DNA from 4 places in the Mesorhizobium sp. 10J20-29 genome. Region 4 is predicted to be linked to each of the others. Evidence: predicted binding sites of a transcription regulator. Region 4 holds the regulator's gene; each other region holds the start of a gene.
What was found. The regulator PhoB, encoded in region 4, activates phosphate uptake and scavenging genes when phosphate is short. The targets are predictions, from matches to a motif close to TGTCATNNANCTGTCAT.
Positions count from the first base shown of each region.

Region 1: the regulator PhoB is predicted to act here: its motif matches at 1,384-1,400, upstream of phnC (phosphonate ABC transporter ATP-binding protein).
Region 2: the regulator PhoB is predicted to act here: its motif matches at 890-906, upstream of ACT2BZ_RS15335 (LTA synthase family protein).
Region 3: the regulator PhoB is predicted to act here: its motif matches at 1,194-1,210, upstream of ACT2BZ_RS21910 (bifunctional 2',3'-cyclic-nucleotide 2'-phosphodiesterase/3'-nucleotidase).

Region 1 is NZ_CP199156.1:2,335,375-2,337,559, forward strand. It holds gene phnD (phosphonate ABC transporter substrate-binding protein) at 1-393, opposite strand, end outside; gene phnC (phosphonate ABC transporter ATP-binding protein) at 458-1,300, opposite strand; gene ACT2BZ_RS11240 (HD-GYP domain-containing protein) at 2,006-2,185, opposite strand, start outside.
Region 2 is NZ_CP199156.1:3,205,745-3,207,929, forward strand. It holds gene ACT2BZ_RS15335 (LTA synthase family protein) at 1-884, opposite strand, end outside; gene fabD (ACP S-malonyltransferase) at 1,062-2,003, shown strand; gene fabG (3-oxoacyl-[acyl-carrier-protein] reductase) at 2,055-2,185, shown strand, end outside.
Region 3 is NZ_CP199156.1:4,561,596-4,563,780, forward strand. It holds gene ACT2BZ_RS21910 (bifunctional 2',3'-cyclic-nucleotide 2'-phosphodiesterase/3'-nucleotidase) at 1-1,109, opposite strand, end outside; gene ACT2BZ_RS21915 (5-formyltetrahydrofolate cyclo-ligase) at 1,529-2,134, shown strand; gene ACT2BZ_RS21920 (Lrp/AsnC family transcriptional regulator) at 2,131-2,185, opposite strand, start outside.
Region 4 is NZ_CP199156.1:806,148-808,332, forward strand. It holds gene ACT2BZ_RS03920 (FG-GAP repeat domain-containing protein) at 1-480, shown strand, start outside; gene phoB (phosphate regulon transcriptional regulator PhoB) at 486-1,175, opposite strand; gene phoU (phosphate signaling complex protein PhoU) at 1,200-1,907, opposite strand; gene pstB (phosphate ABC transporter ATP-binding protein PstB) at 1,948-2,185, opposite strand, start outside.

The DNA.
Region 1 (2,185 bases), 1.5 Mb from region 4:
CTTGGTCATGCCGGAATCCTTGCGGGCGACCATGACCGAATGGTAGCCGGTCGAGCCGTCGGTCTGGACCGTCGTCAGGATCGGTTCGACGGCGTCCTTGTTCTCGAGGTAGATCTTGGCATAGCCCGATGCGCCGAGTTCGGCGTAGTCGAGCGTGCCGCCGAGCAGGCCCTGGATGGTGCCGTCATAGTCGGCCGCCGGGAACAGCGAGACCTTCTCGACGCCGAGCACTTCCGGCAGCTTGTCAACCATGCACTGGAAGCTGCGCAGGCGGTCGGATTCGTTCTCGCCGCCGAGGATGCCGATGCGAAATACCTTGAGGTCTTCTGCCTGCGACGCGCCGGTCATCAGCGCGCTGATTGCGACTGCGCAGTAAAGTGCGTTCCTGAACATGGTGGTCTCTCCTGTTGAGCCGGCAGCGCCGGGGTTTGGTAGGGTGAGGGAGGGCTCCGGACGGTCAGTAGCCGGCGAAGGCCGGTTCGAGAACCGGCGCGGTCTCGCGCTTCCTGGGCTTGGGCACGTCGATGCTGGTCGATGTGATCGCCTCGGAAATCTCCGACCCGTCGGTGTCGGCGCCGTAGATCATCCGCACGGCATCGCGTGTCAGATCCTCCGGCGCGCCATCGAACACCACCTTGCCGGCCGCCATCCCGATGATGCGGCTGCAATAGGCGCGCGCGGTATCGAGCGTGTGCAGGTTGGTGATCACCGTGATGCCGTCGCGGGCGCTGATGTCGCGCAGGGAGTCCATGACGACCTTGGCGTTCATGGGGTCCAGCGAGGCGATCGGCTCGTCGGCGAGCATCGCCTTCGGCTGCTGCATCAGCGCCCTGGCGATGGCCACACGCTGCTGCTGTCCGCCCGACAGGGTTCCGGCCACCTGCAGGGCGGTCTGCGCGATGCCGAGGCGCTCGAGCGAGGCGATGGCCAGAGCCCGTTCCTCCCGCGAGAAGATGCCGAGCAGATTGGCCGCCGTCGAACGGTAGTTGAGCCGGCCGAGCAGCACGTTGGTCAGGACGTCGAGGCGCGGCACGAGGTTGAACTGCTGGAAGATCATCGCGCAGTCGCGCTGCCAGTGGCGCAGCGCGGCACCCTTCAGCGCCGAGACTTCCGTTCCGTCGAAGAAGATGGATCCCTCGCTGGGGTCTATCAGGCGGTTGATCATGCGCAGCAGCGTCGACTTGCCGGCACCCGAGCGGCCGATCACGCCGACCATCTGGCCCTGCGGGATCTCCAGCGTCACGTTGTCGACGGCGGTGTTGCCTCCGAAGCGGCGTGTCACGTCGCGTATCTGCAGCATTGGCTTCCCCGGTTCAGTGCGGCTTTTGTCCGCGTCTGGACCATTCGCCTAAACCAGCCATATGAAGGGGGCATGTCGGCCGGATTGCAGTTCTGTGACAGTCCACAGCGGCCGGCAGCGGATGGCCTGCCGCCGCTCGCCGAGTCCGATCGTGCGCGCAGGCGTGTTCCATCCTCGCCACGCCTCGTTTCCGATCTGGCCACTGTGAAGTTTGCGGGAGGCGGCGCATGGCGGCGACGTCGATCTTATTTTTTATGTGACGCGCTGCCATGCGCCGCCGGCGTCTTACCCATGCCCGTTCCGGCCCATGGGCATCCCATGAGCTGGATGCCAAGGGCGCTCGGTACGGAGCAGGGCCGGATCCGGCCCGCGCGACCACGCGGGCAAGTCCGGCGCCACACTTGCCTGGATGGAGGTCGTGGCCACCCGTTCCCACCGGCAAGCTGCGGGGAGGAGTATGCGGGCAGTTCTGCGGGTGGGGATGAAATGGCGGTCGCAAAAACTGTCGCTCGCGGCTCTCTCAGTCGGGAGAAAGCGAGGATGGTTCCGCCGCGTGCATGGTAAGACTTTGATTGGATTTAAGAAATGACGACGGGCCGGTTCAGCAGCGTTGCCGGAGCACCTGCGCAGGCTGAATCCTGGAACTCGCCAGCGGGAAAATCCCTGTCCACGTTCGGCGCCCGGCGGCTGGCGACGCCGCTTCGCCTATGCAGCGTTCGACAGTTCCGCCCGGCGCAGCGACCGCTCCAGCATCTCGACGCAGAGCGGGTCGTGCGATGTGCCGGCTCCTTCCCGCAATATGGCGAGCGCCTTCGAAACCGGCATCGCCGCGCGGTAGGGCCGGTCCGCCGTCAGCGCGTCGAAGACGTCGGCGGTCGAGATGAT
Region 2 (2,185 bases), 2.4 Mb from region 4:
GTGGGGTCCCAGAAGGATTCGCTCATCACCACGATGACATCCGGCCTCTCCTGCGGCATCGAGACGGCGCCCTGCGCCGGGCGGATCGCGTCAAGGACATCGTCCTCGTAGCTCGGCGGCGCCTTGACCTTGGCCATCGGCATGTTGAGCGCAAAGGCGATGGCAAAGCCGTTGGAGGCGTAGTTCTCCTTCTGGTCCCACATCATGGGAATGATCTGCAGCCTGTCGCGCGTCCACGAGAAGGTGGCGAAGTCCATGATGGAGACGAAGAAGGCGAGCGCCGGCAGCACGACCACCAGGCGGGCGAGGCGAAGTCGCGGCCGGATCGGCGCGAAACTGCGCGCATGGCGCCAGAGCGCGACCAGAAGGATGACGGCCGCGATGCCGCCGATTGCGAGAAGCACGGCAAGAAGCGGACGCTCGGCGACAAGCAGCGGCATCAGTTCCAGTATCTGTCGCGCATAGAGGAAGTCGGCCGGATAGAGCGGGTCGCCGAGATAGAGCGACTTCTGATGGCCGATCGCCGCGAGCAGCAGCACGACGGGCGCAACGAGCAGGATGCCGTTGTGACGCCGGCCGAGCAGGGCATCGAGGCCGGTCAGGAGCAGCGTGAACAGCGCAATGGTCGTCCAGCCCGGCCGGAACGGCTGGCTGAAGAACTCGACGGTCGAACCCAGCGATCCGCGAAAGATCCACTCGACCGTAAAGACCAGCAGCGCTGAAAAGAGGATCGTGACGGCAAGCGATAGCGTGCAGCGCACGAGCGGACTCCGGGCAAGACGCCCGGCGCCCTTGCGTGCATCAGGCGCGCAAACAATCCCTGCCTGCGTGACAGCGTTATGCTTTGCCAACTCAAAACCCTCGATACGCGGAAGAACTGTCATGCCTGTGTCATGGTTCCGTCACAAAAAGCCAGAGCCTGTGGCGAAAGTGAGAAGCTTTGGCCGCCTTGGAGGGTATTTTTTCAGTGTGGCGCTGCGGCAGCTGTTTCCCATGCCGCCCTTGACTTGAGCCGCCGGCTTGGCCAGAGGGCAGTCGCAAACCAGACCGGAGACCCGCAAATGGCCATCGCATTCACCTTCCCGGGGCAGGGCAGCCAGGCCGTCGGCATGGGCAAGGATCTTGCCGACGCCTTTCCAGAGGCCCACGAGGTCTTCGCCGAGGTCGACGATGCGCTGGGCGAAAAGCTGTCGCAATTGATGTGGGATGGCCCTGAAGAGACGCTGACGCTGACCGCCAACGCGCAGCCTGCACTGATGGCAGTGTCGATGGCGGCGATGCGGGCGCTCGAGGCGCGTGGTTTGGTGCTGCAGGACAAGGTCGCCTATGTCGCCGGGCATTCGCTCGGCGAATACTCCGCGCTCGCGGCCGCCGGCATGTTCTCGATCGGCGATGCGGCCAGGCTGCTGCGCATCCGCGGCAACGCCATGCAGGCCGCCGTGCCGGCAGGAGAGGGCGCTATGGCGGCGATCATCGGATTGGACGAGGCAGAGGTCGAGGCCGCCTGCGTCGAGGCCGCCGCCGGCTCCGTCTGCCAGATCGCCAACGACAATGGCGGCGGGCAGCTGGTGATCTCCGGCGCCAAGCCTGCCGTCGAGCACGCGGCGCGGCTGTGCACCGAAAAGGGCGCAAAGCGCGCCCTGATGCTGACGGTTTCCGCCCCCTTCCATTCGCAGATGATGTCGCCCGCCGCCGAGACGATGCGCGAGGCGCTCGCGGGCGTGCAAAAGAACCGGCCGGCGGTGCCGGTGGTGGCGAACTTCGTCGCCCAGCCGCTCTCCGACCCGGATGAAATCGCGGCCCGGCTCGTCGACCAGGTGACCGGGCGCGTTCGCTGGCGCGAAACGGTCGAATGGTTCGGGGCCAATGGGGTGACTTCGCTTTACGAGGTCGGCGCCGGCAAGGTCCTGTCGGGGCTGGCGCGCCGCATCAACCGTGACATTTCCACCGCGGCCGTCGGCACGCCCGCCGAGGTCAAGGCTGCACTGGCAGCTCTTTCCTGATACATCAATCGCCATTCCGCCCCCATCGGGCGTTCTCTGGAGTCTGAACGAATGTTTGATCTGAACGGCCGCAAGGCGCTGGTAACCGGCGCAACCGGAGGCATCGGCGAGTCGATCGCGCGCGTACTTTACGCCAGGGGCGCAACGGTCGGCCTGCACGGAACGCGCGTCGAGAAGCTCGA
Region 3 (2,185 bases), 1.3 Mb from region 4:
TCGTCCTTCACAGCTGCGACCACCTTCGGGTCGTCCTCGACCGTCGGCACGTTCTTCTTGTCGACGCGCTCGTAAATCGGCCGCGCCTCGGAAGTCGCCGAGACCACCTTCCACGTGCTGCCGTCGCGCTCCAGCAACAGGTCGATGAGGCCCATATGCGAGCCCCAGAAGCCGCCCATGACAGCCGGCGTGCCCTGCAGCGTGCCCTTGGTCGCATCGACGCCGGCAAGATCTTGGAAATCCTTGTTGCCCGGGAAGACGAGGTGCTGGTGCCCGGTGAACACGGCGTCGATGCCCTCGACACCGGCGACGAAGAAGGACGCGTTCTCCATCATCGTGTCCTCTTTGGTGTCGATGCCCGAATGCGACAGCACGACCACGATGTCGGCGCCCTCCTCGCGCATCTGCGGCACCCAGGCCTTCGCCGCCTCGACGATGTCGCGTGTCACGACATTGCCGGTCAGGTTCTTGGCGTCCCAAATCATCACCTGCGGCGGCACGAAGCCGATGATGCCGATGCGGATCGGCTGCTCGCTTCCCGCGCCGTCCTTGATCGTGCGGTCGAGAATGACGTAGGGCTTGAGGTAGAGCTTGTCGTCGCGCGGGTTGGACGCCAGCTGCGTGCCGCGCACCAGATTGGCGCAGACGAAGGGAAAATTCGCCCCGGCGATCACCTTGTCCATGAAGGACAGGCCGTAGTTGAACTCGTGGTTGCCGAGCGTCGAGCATTCGTAGCCGAGAAGGTTCATGCCCTTCATGATCGGGTGGACGTCGCCCTCCTTCATGCCCTTCTCATAGGCGATGTAGTCGCCCATCGGGCTGCCCTGCAAAAGGTCGCCATTGTCGATCAGCATGGCGTTGCCGGCCTCGGCGCGGATCGCGTCGATCAGCGAGGCGGTGCGCGACAGGCCCATCGTGTCGTTCGGCTTGTCGGCGTAGTAGTCGTAGGGAAGCAGGTTCACATGGATGTCGGTGGTTTCCATGATCCTGAGATGTGCCTGGTTGGCCTGCGCGCGGGCGGCGAAGGGATGCAGCATCACCAGCGCGCCGGCAGCGGCAGAACCGGACAGGAAGGACCGGCGCGAAAGCGGGAGAACGACATGGGACATGATTTTCCTCGTGAACTGAAGCGATACCCCGAGCCAGAGACAGCAAGTTTCGCGCCGAAGTCATGGCAAGTCCAGCAGGAAGCAATGACACCACAATGACTGTCCTTGCGTCATCAGCTTGTGCGGAAGGCTTGGCGACTACTTTTGCCTGCATCGCCTCGGGTGATCAGCGGGGCGCTGCACTGGCCCGCGGCATGGATCCAAGGGCAGCTCGGCGAGACCGGCCGGTCGGCTCTGCACCCATCGATAGCCGCGCCTTGTCGCAATACCCGGCCGGCGTTTCAGTCGCAGCATGTCGCGATCGCGCGTGCCGGCCGGCTGCAGGCGCACTAACCTTCCCCGCCCAGGAGAGGAGCAAGCAGGTGACTGACGAGACCGAAGCTGACGAAGGCGCGCACTACGCCTCGCCGCCCTGTTTCATGCACGAGCTCGACGCCAGTGGTGCCACGCGGCCCGTCGACGCCGCGCCCTGGGCGGATGTGGCGCGCTGGCGCAAGGCCGAGCGGGCGCGACTGATCGAGGCGCGGCTTGCAATCCCGGCCGATGTGCGCGCCTCGATGGCGCAGAAGATCGCGGCAGGGCTGGACACCGCCATCGGTGACGTTGCCGGCCGCCTGGTCAGCCTCTACTGGCCGTTTCGCGGCGAACCGGACATGCGCCCCTGGATGGCCTCGGTGATCGATCGCGGCGGCGCCGTCGCCCTGCCCGTCGTGGTGGAGAAGGCGCAACCGCTGGTCTTTCGTGCCTACAAGCCCGGCGACCGGCTGGAAAAAGGCGTCTGGAACATCCCCATTCCCGCCGAGGGCGATCCGGTGCTGCCGGACGTGGTTATATCGCCGATCGTCGGCGTCGACCCGCAGAACTACCGGCTCGGCTATGGCGGCGGCTTCTTCGACCGCACCCTGGCGGCGATGCCGAAAAAGCCGCTGGTCATCGGCATTGGCTACGAGATGCAGCGCATCGCCACCATTTACCCGCAGACGCACGACATCCCGATGGACCGGATTGTTACGGAACAGGCCTAGGCGAGCTCGGGCTTCATGCCTACGGAAGTGCGGTCGACGACCTCGCGCAAC
Region 4 (2,185 bases):
GACGGCAGCTTCGCCGAAGCCGGCGATGTCGCCGGCATCGCATTGCCCACCAAGGGACGCGGAGCCATCGTCGAGGATTTCAACATGGACGGCATGCTCGACCTGCTCGTCGTCAACCGCGGCCAGAAGGCCAGCCTGTTCCGCAACTGCGGTGCGGTGGCCGGTGACCTGGCTCGGCCCATGGGCAACTTCGTCGGCATCGAACTGCGACAGAAGGACGTCAATCGCGACGCCGTGGGCGCCCTCATTTACGTCAAATCGGGCACCCAGACCTATGTGCGCAGCGTTCAGGTCGGCGGCGGCCACGCGGCCGGACATGCAGGCTTTATCCACGTCGGCGTCGGCACGGCGGAGCGCGCCGAGATCCGGGTCAAATGGCCGGATGGGGAATGGAGCGCGCCCTACCGGGTCTTCGCCAACAATTTCGTCATCATCGGACGCGACGCGCCCGGCGCTAAATACTGGTACCCGGCCGAGTAGCAGGCCTAGTCTTCGCGGATGGCGTAGCCGGCACCACGGATCGTGCGGATCACGTCTGGCATGCGGCCATTGTTGACTGCCTTGCGCAGGCGCCCGACATGCACGTCGACAGTGCGCTCGTCGATGTAGATCGTCTCGCCCCAGACATTGTCGAGCAGCTGGCTGCGCGAGAACACGCGTCCCGGATGGCGCATCATGAACTCCAGCAGACGGAACTCCGTCGGCCCGAGCTTGATCTCGTTCTTCTTGCGGTAGACCCGGTGCGCCTCACGGTCGAGCATGATGTCGCCGACCTTGAGCACGCTGGACAGCACTTCCGGCTTGGCCCGGCGCAGCAGGGCGCGCACGCGCGCCATGAATTCCGGCGTCGAGAACGGCTTCACCAGGTAATCGTCGGCGCCTGTCGAAAGCCCGCGCACCCTGTCGCTTTCCTCGCCGCGCGCCGTCAGCATGATGATCGGCAGCCGCTGCGTTTCAGGTCGCATGCGCAAGCGGCGGCAAAGTTCGATGCCCGAGATGGCAGGCACCATCCAGTCGAGCACAAGAAGGTCCGGTGCATTTTCCTGCAGGCGGATTTCGGCCTCGTCGCCGCGCGTCACGATCTCGACCTGGTAGCCTTCGGCCTCGAGGTTGTATCGGAGCAGCACGCCGAGCGGCTCCTCGTCCTCGACGACCATGATCTTGGGCGCAATCATTGGCTTGATGCTCTTTCCAGCGCGCTATTCCGCCAAGACCGACAGCGACGTTTCGTCGAGCTTGGGACGGGATACCGGCAATTGTTGTCCTGTAACCACGAAATAGGCGTTCTCGGCGATGTTGGTGACGTGGTCGCCGATGCGCTCGAGGTTCTTGGCACAGAACAGGAGGTGCGTGCAGGAGGTGATGTTGCGCGGATCTTCCATCATGTAGGTCAGAAGCTCGCGAAAGACCGACGTGTACTTGACGTCGATCTTCTCATCGTCGATGCGCAGGTCACGCAGGGCGTCGGCGTCGCGGGCCAGGTAGTGCTTGATGACACCGTCGACCTGGCTGAGCACCATTTCGGACATTCCCTCGATGCCATGCGCGAGGCTGCGCGGCGCCGGGCTCTGCCCGACTGCGCTGACGCGCTTGGCGATATTCTTGGCCAGGTCGCCGATCCGCTCGAGATCGCCGGCCATGCGGATGGCACCAACGACTGCACGCAGGTCCTGGGCCATCGGCTGCCGTTTGGCGATCAGGGTGATTGCCCGGTCGTCGAGTTCGCGCTGCCGCGCATCCATGATCACGTCGTCCGAGACGACCCGCTGCGCCAGCGCCCCATCGGATTGCAGCAATGCGCGGATCGCACCTCTGACCATGGTCCCCGAAAGGTCCCCCATGTCGTTGATCAGCTTCTGGATGCCGGAGAGGTCGTCGTCGAAAGAAGTGACGGTATGTTCGCCCATGATCTAGGTCCTCGTGGTCTGCCGCTTGGGAGGATGCGGCTTAGCCGAACCGGCCGGTGATATAATCCTGGGTGCGCTTGTCGTCGGGGTTGGTGAACATCTTCTCCGTCGCGCCCTCTTCGACGAGGTAGCCGATATGGAACATCGCCGTGCGCTGCGACACGCGGGCAGCCTGCTGCATGGAATGCGTCACGATGACGATCGTGTAGTTCTGCCGCAATTCGTCGATCAGCTCCTCGACCTTGGCGGTCGCGATCGGATCGAGCGCCGAGCACGGC